Regions from separate parts of the Streptomyces sp. NPDC026589 genome, predicted to be linked through region 1. Evidence: riboswitches for the same ligand, from Rfam matches in the RefSeq annotation. Region 1 holds a riboswitch; each other region holds the start of a gene.

What was found. A riboswitch is a leader RNA that binds a small molecule or an ion and turns the genes downstream of it on or off. The one in region 1 is predicted to bind cyclic di-AMP.
Region 2: linked by a shared signal. The riboswitch ahead of AB0F29_RS27005 (M23 family metallopeptidase) and the one ahead of AB0F29_RS33515 (C40 family peptidase) in region 1 are both predicted to bind cyclic di-AMP.
Region 3: linked by a shared signal. The riboswitch ahead of AB0F29_RS35730 (M23 family metallopeptidase) and the one ahead of AB0F29_RS33515 (C40 family peptidase) in region 1 are both predicted to bind cyclic di-AMP.
Region 4: linked by a shared signal. The riboswitch ahead of AB0F29_RS19185 (NlpC/P60 family protein) and the one ahead of AB0F29_RS33515 (C40 family peptidase) in region 1 are both predicted to bind cyclic di-AMP.

The regions. Positions count from the first base shown of each region.
Region 1 covers NZ_JBEZYG010000026.1:51,200-53,376, forward strand. The annotation lists gene AB0F29_RS33510 (hypothetical protein) at 1-254, shown strand, start outside; cyclic di-AMP (ydaO/yuaA leader) riboswitch at 608-793, shown strand; gene AB0F29_RS33515 (C40 family peptidase) at 797-1,267, shown strand; gene AB0F29_RS33520 (LysE family translocator) at 1,331-1,990, opposite strand; gene AB0F29_RS33525 (LysR family transcriptional regulator) at 2,064-2,177, shown strand, end outside.
Region 2 covers NZ_JBEZYG010000016.1:225,308-227,484, forward strand. The annotation lists gene AB0F29_RS27000 (PP2C family protein-serine/threonine phosphatase) at 1-948, shown strand, start outside; cyclic di-AMP (ydaO/yuaA leader) riboswitch at 1,214-1,366, shown strand; gene AB0F29_RS27005 (M23 family metallopeptidase) at 1,378-2,177, shown strand, end outside.
Region 3 covers NZ_JBEZYG010000030.1:38,738-40,914, reverse strand. The annotation lists gene AB0F29_RS35735 (pitrilysin family protein) at 1-386, shown strand, start outside; cyclic di-AMP (ydaO/yuaA leader) riboswitch at 610-777, shown strand; gene AB0F29_RS35730 (M23 family metallopeptidase) at 791-1,606, shown strand; gene AB0F29_RS35725 (GntR family transcriptional regulator) at 1,784-2,177, shown strand, end outside.
Region 4 covers NZ_JBEZYG010000010.1:152,509-154,685, forward strand. The annotation lists gene AB0F29_RS19185 (NlpC/P60 family protein) at 1-894, opposite strand, end outside; cyclic di-AMP (ydaO/yuaA leader) riboswitch at 893-1,042, opposite strand; gene pcrA (DNA helicase PcrA) at 1,340-2,177, shown strand, end outside.

The sequences.
Region 1 (2,177 bases):
AGTTCGTCGACTGCTATCTGGCCGTGCTCGACCAGGTGGGCCGGATCAACCCGGCCCGTGGCAGCGACACCTACAGCGCGCTGCGGGCCGCCCAGGCCCTGGCCTCCCGGGCGGCCGCGCTGCGCGACGCCCTGGCCCTGATGCACGAGCGCGGCGAGTCGCGGATCCACGCCGCCACCCTGGCGCGGGCCCTGCGCGTCCTGGACGGGGAGCGCCGGGCGGGCCGGGTCGCGATGGAGCCGCCCGTGAACTGACCGGCCCCGCGCACGGGGAGCGCCGGACGGGAGCGGACCGGTCGGACCCGGGCACGACACGCCCGGTCCCGGGACCGATTCGTCTCGCTCGTTCGGCGTAGGCGATCACCCGCCCGAGCGACGGCTCAACTTGCGTTCGGCGCTAGGTCCGTACTCGAAATGTGCCCTTTCGTCGCTGGTACGAGGGTGTGCGCCCGGCTCGTGGGCGAGCGCGAATCCGACCTGTCCACCCGAATGGATCAGTGGTGAGGAGACTCACAAACCGCTGTTTCGGCTCGGAAATCCGGCACCGGGTGAGTCAAGATCCCTGGGACGACAAGCCCCCGCCACCGCGGCGGGGCGGTCCGGGCGGACGCCGAGTCCTGCCGCCGCCCGGATGACTGGTCGACAGGAGTGGATCGGCAGGAGTGGAGGACCCGAGCACAACGGGCCGCCCGGGAGACCGGGAAGCCCTCGGGGTGAAGCCGCGACAGCGGCCGGGCAACTTCGCCAGCCCGAACCCGACAGGTCATCCTTCACAGGCGGCTGACGAAGGGTTGCGCATGTCTGCGCAGGTTCATGTCCCGTCTCTGTTCGCCCGGGTCGGTACGGCCTCGGTACTCACCCTGGCCGTGACGTCCTCGATGCTGGCGCCCGGTCTGGTGAGCGATGCCGAGGCCGCCACCCACGCGACGAAGGCCCTGAAGGTCGCCGCGTCGAAGAAGGGGGCCCCCTACAAGTACGGAGCGGCCGGTCCCAGCCGCTTCGACTGTTCGGGGCTGACGGTCTATTCGTTCAAGAAGGCCGGCAAGAAGCTTCCCCGCACGGCACAGCAGCAGTACAACAAGACCCGCCACATCGGGAAGTCGCAGCGCAAACGCGGCGACCTCGTCTTCTTCCATTCGGGGCGCAGCGTCTACCACGTGGGCATCTACGCCGGGGCCGGGAAGATCTGGCACTCCCCCAAATCGGGGGACGTGGTGAGACTGGCCAAGATCTGGTCCAAGAGCGTCTGGTACGGACGGGTCCGCTGACCCGCCGACCGGACGCTCTTTCCGTGCGGACGGCCCGGCCCGTCCGTGACGTACACCGCGCCCTCAGCGCAGCAGGGGGCCGCTGACCAGCGCCAGTCCCAGACCGGTGAGCGCCACACCGCTGCCGCCCTCGATGGCGCGGGCGGTACGCGGGCGGCGCAGCCACCGGCCCAGCCGGTCCACGAGCAGGGCGACGGCCGGGAACCAGATCAGCGCCAGCACGACCACCAGGGCCGCGAGCAGCAGGGTCCTGGGCAGCGGCGGCTGCCCGTGGGGCACGAACTGCGGCAGCAGGCTGAGGAAGAGGACCGGGGCCTTCGGGTTGAGCGCGTTGGTCAGGAACCCCTGGCGCAGCGCGCGTCCGAACTCCCCGGTCACGGGCCGCCCCGGCTCGTCCTCCCGCATACCGGAGGGTGAGCCGGAGCTGTCCTGCGAGGGCCGGCGGCGGATCGCGTACAGCGCGCTGATCCCGAGGTAGAGCACGTACGCGCCGCCGAGCAGCTGGACGGTGCGGAAGAGCACCGGCATGGTCACCAGCACCGCGGCGAGTCCGGCGACCGCGAGCGCGGTGTGCACCAGCAGCCCTCCGGCGACGCCGAGCGCGGTGGCCAGGCCCGCGGTGCGCGAGGCCAGGGCGTTGCGTACGACGACGGTGAAGTCGGCGCCGGGCAGCGCGACCATCCCGGCGGCGACCCCGGTGAAGGCGATCAGTTGTGCGTCCATGGGTCCACCATGGACCGGCGGAGCCTTTAGCATGTACTTGCAATCTTCTGGGTCTGCCTTAAGGAACGCTTTCATGTACGACCCGACACGGCTCGCGGCACTCGTGGCGGTCGCGGAGGCCGGATCGATCACCCGGGCCGCCGCCCGCCTGGGCTACACCGCGCCCGCGCTCTCCCAGCAGCTGGCC
Region 2 (2,177 bases), on a different contig from region 1:
CTCTCCGTCATCGCGATGCGGCTCTCCGACGGGACGACCACCCAGGTGGTCCCGATCATCGAGCTGATCACCGTGCTCACGGCCTCGGTGCTGGCCCTCGTCATCAACGGCGTCGTGCGGCGCGGCAACGAGCAGCTGGCCTCGGCCCGGGTCATCGCGGAGACCGCCATGCGGGCCGTGCTGCCGACCCCGGCCGAGCGGATCGGCGGACTCCAGGTGGCCGCGCGGTACGAGGCGGCCCAGGCGGACGAGTTCGTGGGCGGCGACCTGTTCGCCGTCGCGGACACCCCGTACGGAGTGCGTCTGGTCGTCGGCGACGTACGCGGCAAGGGGCTGGACGCCGTCGAGGCGGTGGCGGTGATCATCGGGGCGTTCCGGGAGGCGGCCGAGCAGGAGCGTTCGCTGGAGGGCGTCGCGCAGCGGCTGGAGCGGGCGCTGGCCCGGGAGGGGACGCGACGGTACGGGCTGGACGCGATGGAGGGGTTCATCACCGCCGTGCTGGCCGAGATCCCGCCCGGTTCGGCCTCGTTGCGCATCGTCAACCGCGGTCACCCCGAGCCGATCCTGCTGCACGCCGACGGCGCCCTGGAGGTGCTGGCGCCCTCGGTGCCCGCCATGCCGCTGGGGATGGACCTGGGGGTGTGGCCGGACCGGTCCGACGAGTGGGCGATGCCCGCCGGGGCGACGCTCCTCGCCTTCACGGACGGCCTGTCCGAGGCGCGGGACCCGAACGGGGTCTTCTACGATCCGGCGGCCCGGCTGCGCGGCCGGATCTTCCCCGGCCCGGAGGAGCTGTTGTCGGCGCTGACGGACGACGTACGGCTGCACACCGGCGGGCGGACCACGGACGACATGGCGCTCATCGCGGTCGGCCGGCCGGCGGAGGGGCAGCCCGTGCCCCGGACGACGGTGAAGATCGTGGGCCGGGGCGATGACGCCGGGCGATGACGCCGGGCGATGACGCCGGGCGATGACGCCGAGCGATGACACGGTGCGTAATCGAGGTGCACCGCTCCGCATAACATTTGACACACCGTCAGAAAAAGTGATGTGGCTGAGTGGTGGTCAAGTCGCCCGATTGCGCCCGGTTGTCACCCGTACATCCCCGCCATGTTCGTTAATGATCAACAGGAACAGCTTGGAATAGGGCCCGTCCGTCTATTAACGTTCGATAACGCAGCGCGGTCGTCACAGCCGTCGTCAGAGACGGCGCCGCGCGCGAGCGCCGAATTCCGCAAGGGAACCGGGGAACCACCTACATGGGGTGAATCGGACGCCTGCGTCTCGTGAGAGACGGAGGGGCCCGTAGGAGACCTTCCTGCTCCGAACCCGTCAGCTAACCCGGTAGGCGAGAAGGAAGGAAAGGAGTGCGCCCACGTGGCGTCCAACAAGCCTGCCCCTGAGGCCCCGTCACCCTTCAGTGCCGACACCTTCGGTGGCGAGGAGCGCACCTGGGAGGAATGGAACCCCACCGCGGAGTCCATCCGTCCCGTGCGCGGCAAGCACCGCGTGGCCAAGCAGCGTGGTCTGGCCCGTAGCTCCACCGTCCTCGGGGTCGGTGTCATAGCGGCTGTCGGTGCCGGCGGCATGGCCACCGCGCAGGACAAGGCGCCGGTCTCCATCTCTCTTCCCGATTCCATCGTGGACAACCTCCCCGACGCCAAGTCCCTTCCCGGCGTCGGGTCTTTGATGTCCGACGAGGCGGAGCCCGCCCCGGTCGCCGCCTCCGCGCCGCTCACCACCGCCGGCCTCACCACCGCCGAGGCCGAGCAGGGCACCGACGCGGGCGAGGCGCTGCGCGCCCGGATCCTCCAGCAGGCCGAGCAGCAGCAGGCCAGCGCCGACGCCGAGGCCAAGGCCGCCGCCGAGAAGGCAGCGGCCGAGAGCGCCGCCGCCGAGGCCAAGAAGCAGCAGGACGAGGCAGAGGCAGAGGCCGAGGCCGAGGCCGCCGCGAAGAAGAAGGCGGCGAAGGAAGCGGCGGAGAAGAAGAAGGAGGCCGAGCGGCTCGCCAAGCTCGCCGCCAGCTTCTCCCTCCCCACCTTCTCGTACACGATCACCTCCACCTACGGTCAGTCCGGCGCGCTCTGGTCCTCGGGCCAGCACACCGGTCTCGACTTCGCCGGGTCGGCCGGTGCACCGCTCAAGGCCGTGCACAGCGGCACGATCACCTCGGCCGG
Region 3 (2,177 bases), on a different contig from region 1:
TCAGCGGCTCGGTGGACACGGAGTCCACCGGACCGGCGCTGGACGACCTCTGGAAGGTCCTGCGGACGCTGGCCGCCGAGGGGCTGACCGACGCCGAGCGCGAGACGGCCGTACAGAACCTGGTGGGCGTCGCCCCGCTGAAGTTCGAGACCGCCGCCTCCGTCGCGAGCACGCTGGCCGACCAGGTCGAGCAGCACCTCCCCGACGACTACCAGGCCCACCTCTACGCCCGGCTCGCCGAGACGGGCACCGTGGAGGCGACGGCCGCCGTGGTCAGTGCCTTCCCGGTCGACCGGCTGGTCACGGTCCTCGTGGGGGACGCCTCCCGGATCGAGGAGCCCGTGAAGGCCCTCGGCATCGGAGAGGTGTCCGTCGTCACCGGCTGACGCATGGGTGGCACACCGCCGCGAACAGGACCCCGACGAACGCATATTCGTCGGGGTCCTCCCCTTTTTGGTCGATTAATCCAATCCATCCCCTTTGGGGGAGGAGATGCCTGTCTGCCCTGTGGGATGGGCGACAAATCCCCTGGTCCGTTTGGCGATGGGAAGTCGCCCGGCCTAGCGTCGGCTCGGCTGTCCGCCACCCGTATGCCGCAGCCGCGGCGCCGGACAGTCATCGCCGAGTCCCCGTCAGGCGCGAGCCTGGGGAGCCGGGGACCCACGCAGTCCCTGGGGTGAATCGGAGGCCCGTGCCGCGAAACCGGCGTGGGGATCCGTAGGAGACCTTCCTGCTCCGAACCCGTCAGCTAACCCGGTAGGCGAGAAGGAAGGAAAGGATCAGCCCCTCCATGGCGTTCACCCGTGCCACCGGGAAGCACCGTGCCCCGAGCCGCCTCACGCGCCGGAGCGCCCAGGCCGCAGGCATCGCGGCTCTGGCCACCGCCGGCGTCCTCGGCTCGCCGGCCTCCCCGGCCCTCGCCGCGGACACCGAGGCCGCCCAGGTCGCCGACACCGGCCTCACCCAGGCCGTCGCCCTCGACGCCACTCTCGCCGAGCAGATAGACGCCCAGGCCCACGCCCAGAAGCAGCAGGCCGACGCGATCGCGAAGGCGAAGGCCCAGGCCGCCGCGGAGGCCCGCGAGAAGGCCGCCAAGGCCAAGGCGAAGGCGGAGGCCGAGCGCAAGGCCGAGGCCCGCGCCAAGGAGGTCCGCGAGGAGAAGGCCCGCGCCGCCCGCGCCGCCGAGCGCGCCCGCCTGAACGCCTTCCATCTCCCGGTCGCCGGCTCCCACGTCACCACCGGCTACAACACCGGCGGTGCGCTCTGGTCCTCCGGCAGCCACTCCGGCGTGGACTTCCAGGCCGCCTCCGGCAGCTCCGTCGTCGCCGTCGGCGCCGGCACGGTCGTCGAGGCCGGCTGGGGAGGCGCGTACGGCAACAACGTCGTGCTCCGGATGACGGACGGCACGTACACCCAGTACGGCCACCTCTCCTCGATCGGCGTCTCCGTCGGCCAGAGCGTCTCCTCCGGCCAGCAGATCGGCCTCTCCGGCTCCACCGGCAACTCCACCGGCCCGCACCTGCACTTCGAGGCCCGGACCAGCCCCGACTACGGCTCCGACATGGACCCCGTCGGCTACCTGCGCTCCCACGGGCTGAACGTCTGACCCGCCCCGCGCGCCCCCGTCCGAAGGCCCCGGCACCTGCCGGGGCCTCCGGCGATTCCGGCCCGTGGACATCCATGGATTCCGGCCTGCCATCGGAAATTGCGGCAGATTGCAATAGAGTCACGGAACAGACGTCGGGCGGCCGCGTTTCGCGGGGATAAAGGCGGAGGTTCGGACATGCGCATTCCCGCGCATTCGGTATGCACGGCAATCCGTGACGACATCGTCTCCGGTGTCTACGAGCGGGGCAGCCGCCTCACCGAGGAGTTGCTGGCCCGCCGCTACGGGGTCTCCCGCGTCCCGGTCCGCGAGGCCCTGCGCACACTGGAGTCCGAGGGCTTCGTCGTCACCCGCAGACATGCGGGCGCCTGTGTCGCCGAGCCCACGGCGCAGGAGGCGGCCGACCTCCTGGAGGTGCGGATGCTCCTGGAGCCACTGGGCGCGGCCCGCGCCGCGCAGCGCCGCACGGAAGCCCACCTGAAGGTGCTCCGGGGCCTGGTCAGACTAGGTCAGGAGCGGGCTCGCCGGGGCGAGGGCGAGGATCTGCGCTCCCTGGCCGGCTGGTTCCACG
Region 4 (2,177 bases), on a different contig from region 1:
GCGGGCGAAGGCCAGGACCTTCTCCGCCTTGGTGGCGTAGCCGCTGTCCGTACCGGTGCCGTACCCGGAGCCCGGATCCGTTCCCGTACCCGTACCGGATCCGGAGCCCGTGCCCGAACCGCCGCCGGACTCCTTCGCCGCCTCCTCGCGGGCCTTCTCCTCGGCCTCGGCCCTCTCCTTCGCCTCGGCGGCCTGCCGGGCGGCCAGCTTCGCCGCCTTCTCCTTCGCCTCGGCCTCCTGTCTGCGCTCCAGCTCCGCCAGCCGCGCCTTCTCCTCGGCGGTCAGCCTCGACAGCAGGCCCCGGGCCTCGGTGAGCTTGGACTGCACGTCCTTCTTGCTGGAGGCGAGCGTGGCCTGCGTCTCGGTGAGGGTCTCCAGGCTCTTCACCGCCTCCGCGCGCTTCCTCGCCGCCGAGGCCTGCTGCGTACGGACCTCGTCGACAGCCTTCTGCTGCCGCTCCGTCGCCCGGTCCATCAGCCGGCTCTGGTCGAAGTACCCCTGCGGGTTCTCCGCCAGGAAGAACGTCGCCGCGGGCGCGATGCCCCCGTTGCGGTACTGGGCCGCCGCGTAGGAGCCCAGTGCCCGGCGCGCCTCGTTGATCTTCTCGGCCCGCTTCGCCACGTCGGAGAGCAGCGAGTCGACCTTCGTCTGCTGGGACGCGGAGGCGGCCTTGGCCCGGTTGTACTCCTGGGTCGCGGTGCCCGCCTGCCGGTACAGGGCGTCGACCTTCTTCCGCACTTCTTCGATGGCGGGCTTCGGCTCCGCCGGCGCGGCCGTGGCGCTCTGCGTGGAGAGCAGCGTCACGGAGGCCAGCGCGGCCGTCGTCAGCCCGACGGCGGGTGTGGTGGTGCGCACCTTCGTGCGCGGCTTGCGATGCGATGCCAAGACCGGCATCTCCTTCCGTGGGCCGCCTACCGGGTTAGCTGTCGGGTTCGGACGGAACGGAAGGCTGTCCTACGGTCCGGCCGCGAGGGCACGGACCGATTCACCCCGGTGTCGCGTGTGGGTCCCCGGTTCCGAACGGCCTGGGCGGCAGGACGGATTCGGCAGAGGCGCCCGTCGGGCGTGGTTCGCCCCAGGGAGGTACGGGCCACCTGACCGAGCACGCTAGCCAACCGGCCCCGCCGCTGGGAAGGACGATGAGCGATATGCCCGATACATTTTCGTGACCTTTCCGGATCGGGGGCCCGGCACCCCCTCCCACCGGGCACTCCTTCACGGAACGTCGACGTCCGGTCTCTGCGCGTACGGGGGAGAGGCGGGCGATTCCCCGGTGCCGACGGCCGCTTCCCGGCTTCGGCCGAAGGTTGTCAGTCCGGCCGCCTAGACTCAGGAGGCGATGAGCAGCCTCTTTGACGACAGTTTCCTGACCGGCCTCCAGCCCGTGGAGGACGGCCCCCCGCCGCCCCCCGAGGACCACGCGCCCGAAGCGGTGCCGGAGGGACTCTTCGGAGGCGTCTACGACGCGCCCCCGCCGCCCCGGGACGGGTACTACCGGGACGGTCACGCGCGCCCGGTGATCGACTCCGCCGCCCTGCTCGACGGGTTGAACACCGAGCAGCGCGCCGCCGTCGTGCACGCCGGGTCCCCGCTGCTCATCGTCGCGGGAGCCGGCTCCGGCAAGACCCGCGTCCTCACCCACCGCATCGCCCACCTGCTGGCCGAGCGCGGGACGCACCCCGGGCAGATCCTCGCGATCACCTTCACCAACAAGGCCGCGGGCGAGATGAAGGAACGCGTCGAGCAGCTCGTCGGCCCTCGCGCCAACGCCATGTGGGTCATGACCTTCCACAGCGCGTGCGTCCGCATCCTGCGCCGCGAGTCGAAGAAGCTCGGCTTCACCTCGTCGTTCTCGATCTACGACGCCGCCGACTCCAAGCGCCTGATGGCCCTGGTCTGCCGCGACCTCGATCTGGACCCGAAGCAGTTTCCGCCGAAGTCCTTCACCGCCAAGGTCTCCAACCTCAAGAACGAGCTCATCGACGAGGAGACCTTCGCCGGGCAGGCCGCGGACGGTTTCGAGAAGACCCTGGCCCAGGCGTACGCGCTCTACCAGGCCCGCCTGCGCGAGGCCAACGCCCTGGACTTCGACGACATCATCATGACGACGGTCCACCTGCTCCAGGCCTTCCCCGACGTCGCCGAGCACTACCGCCGCCGCTTCCGCCACGTCCTCG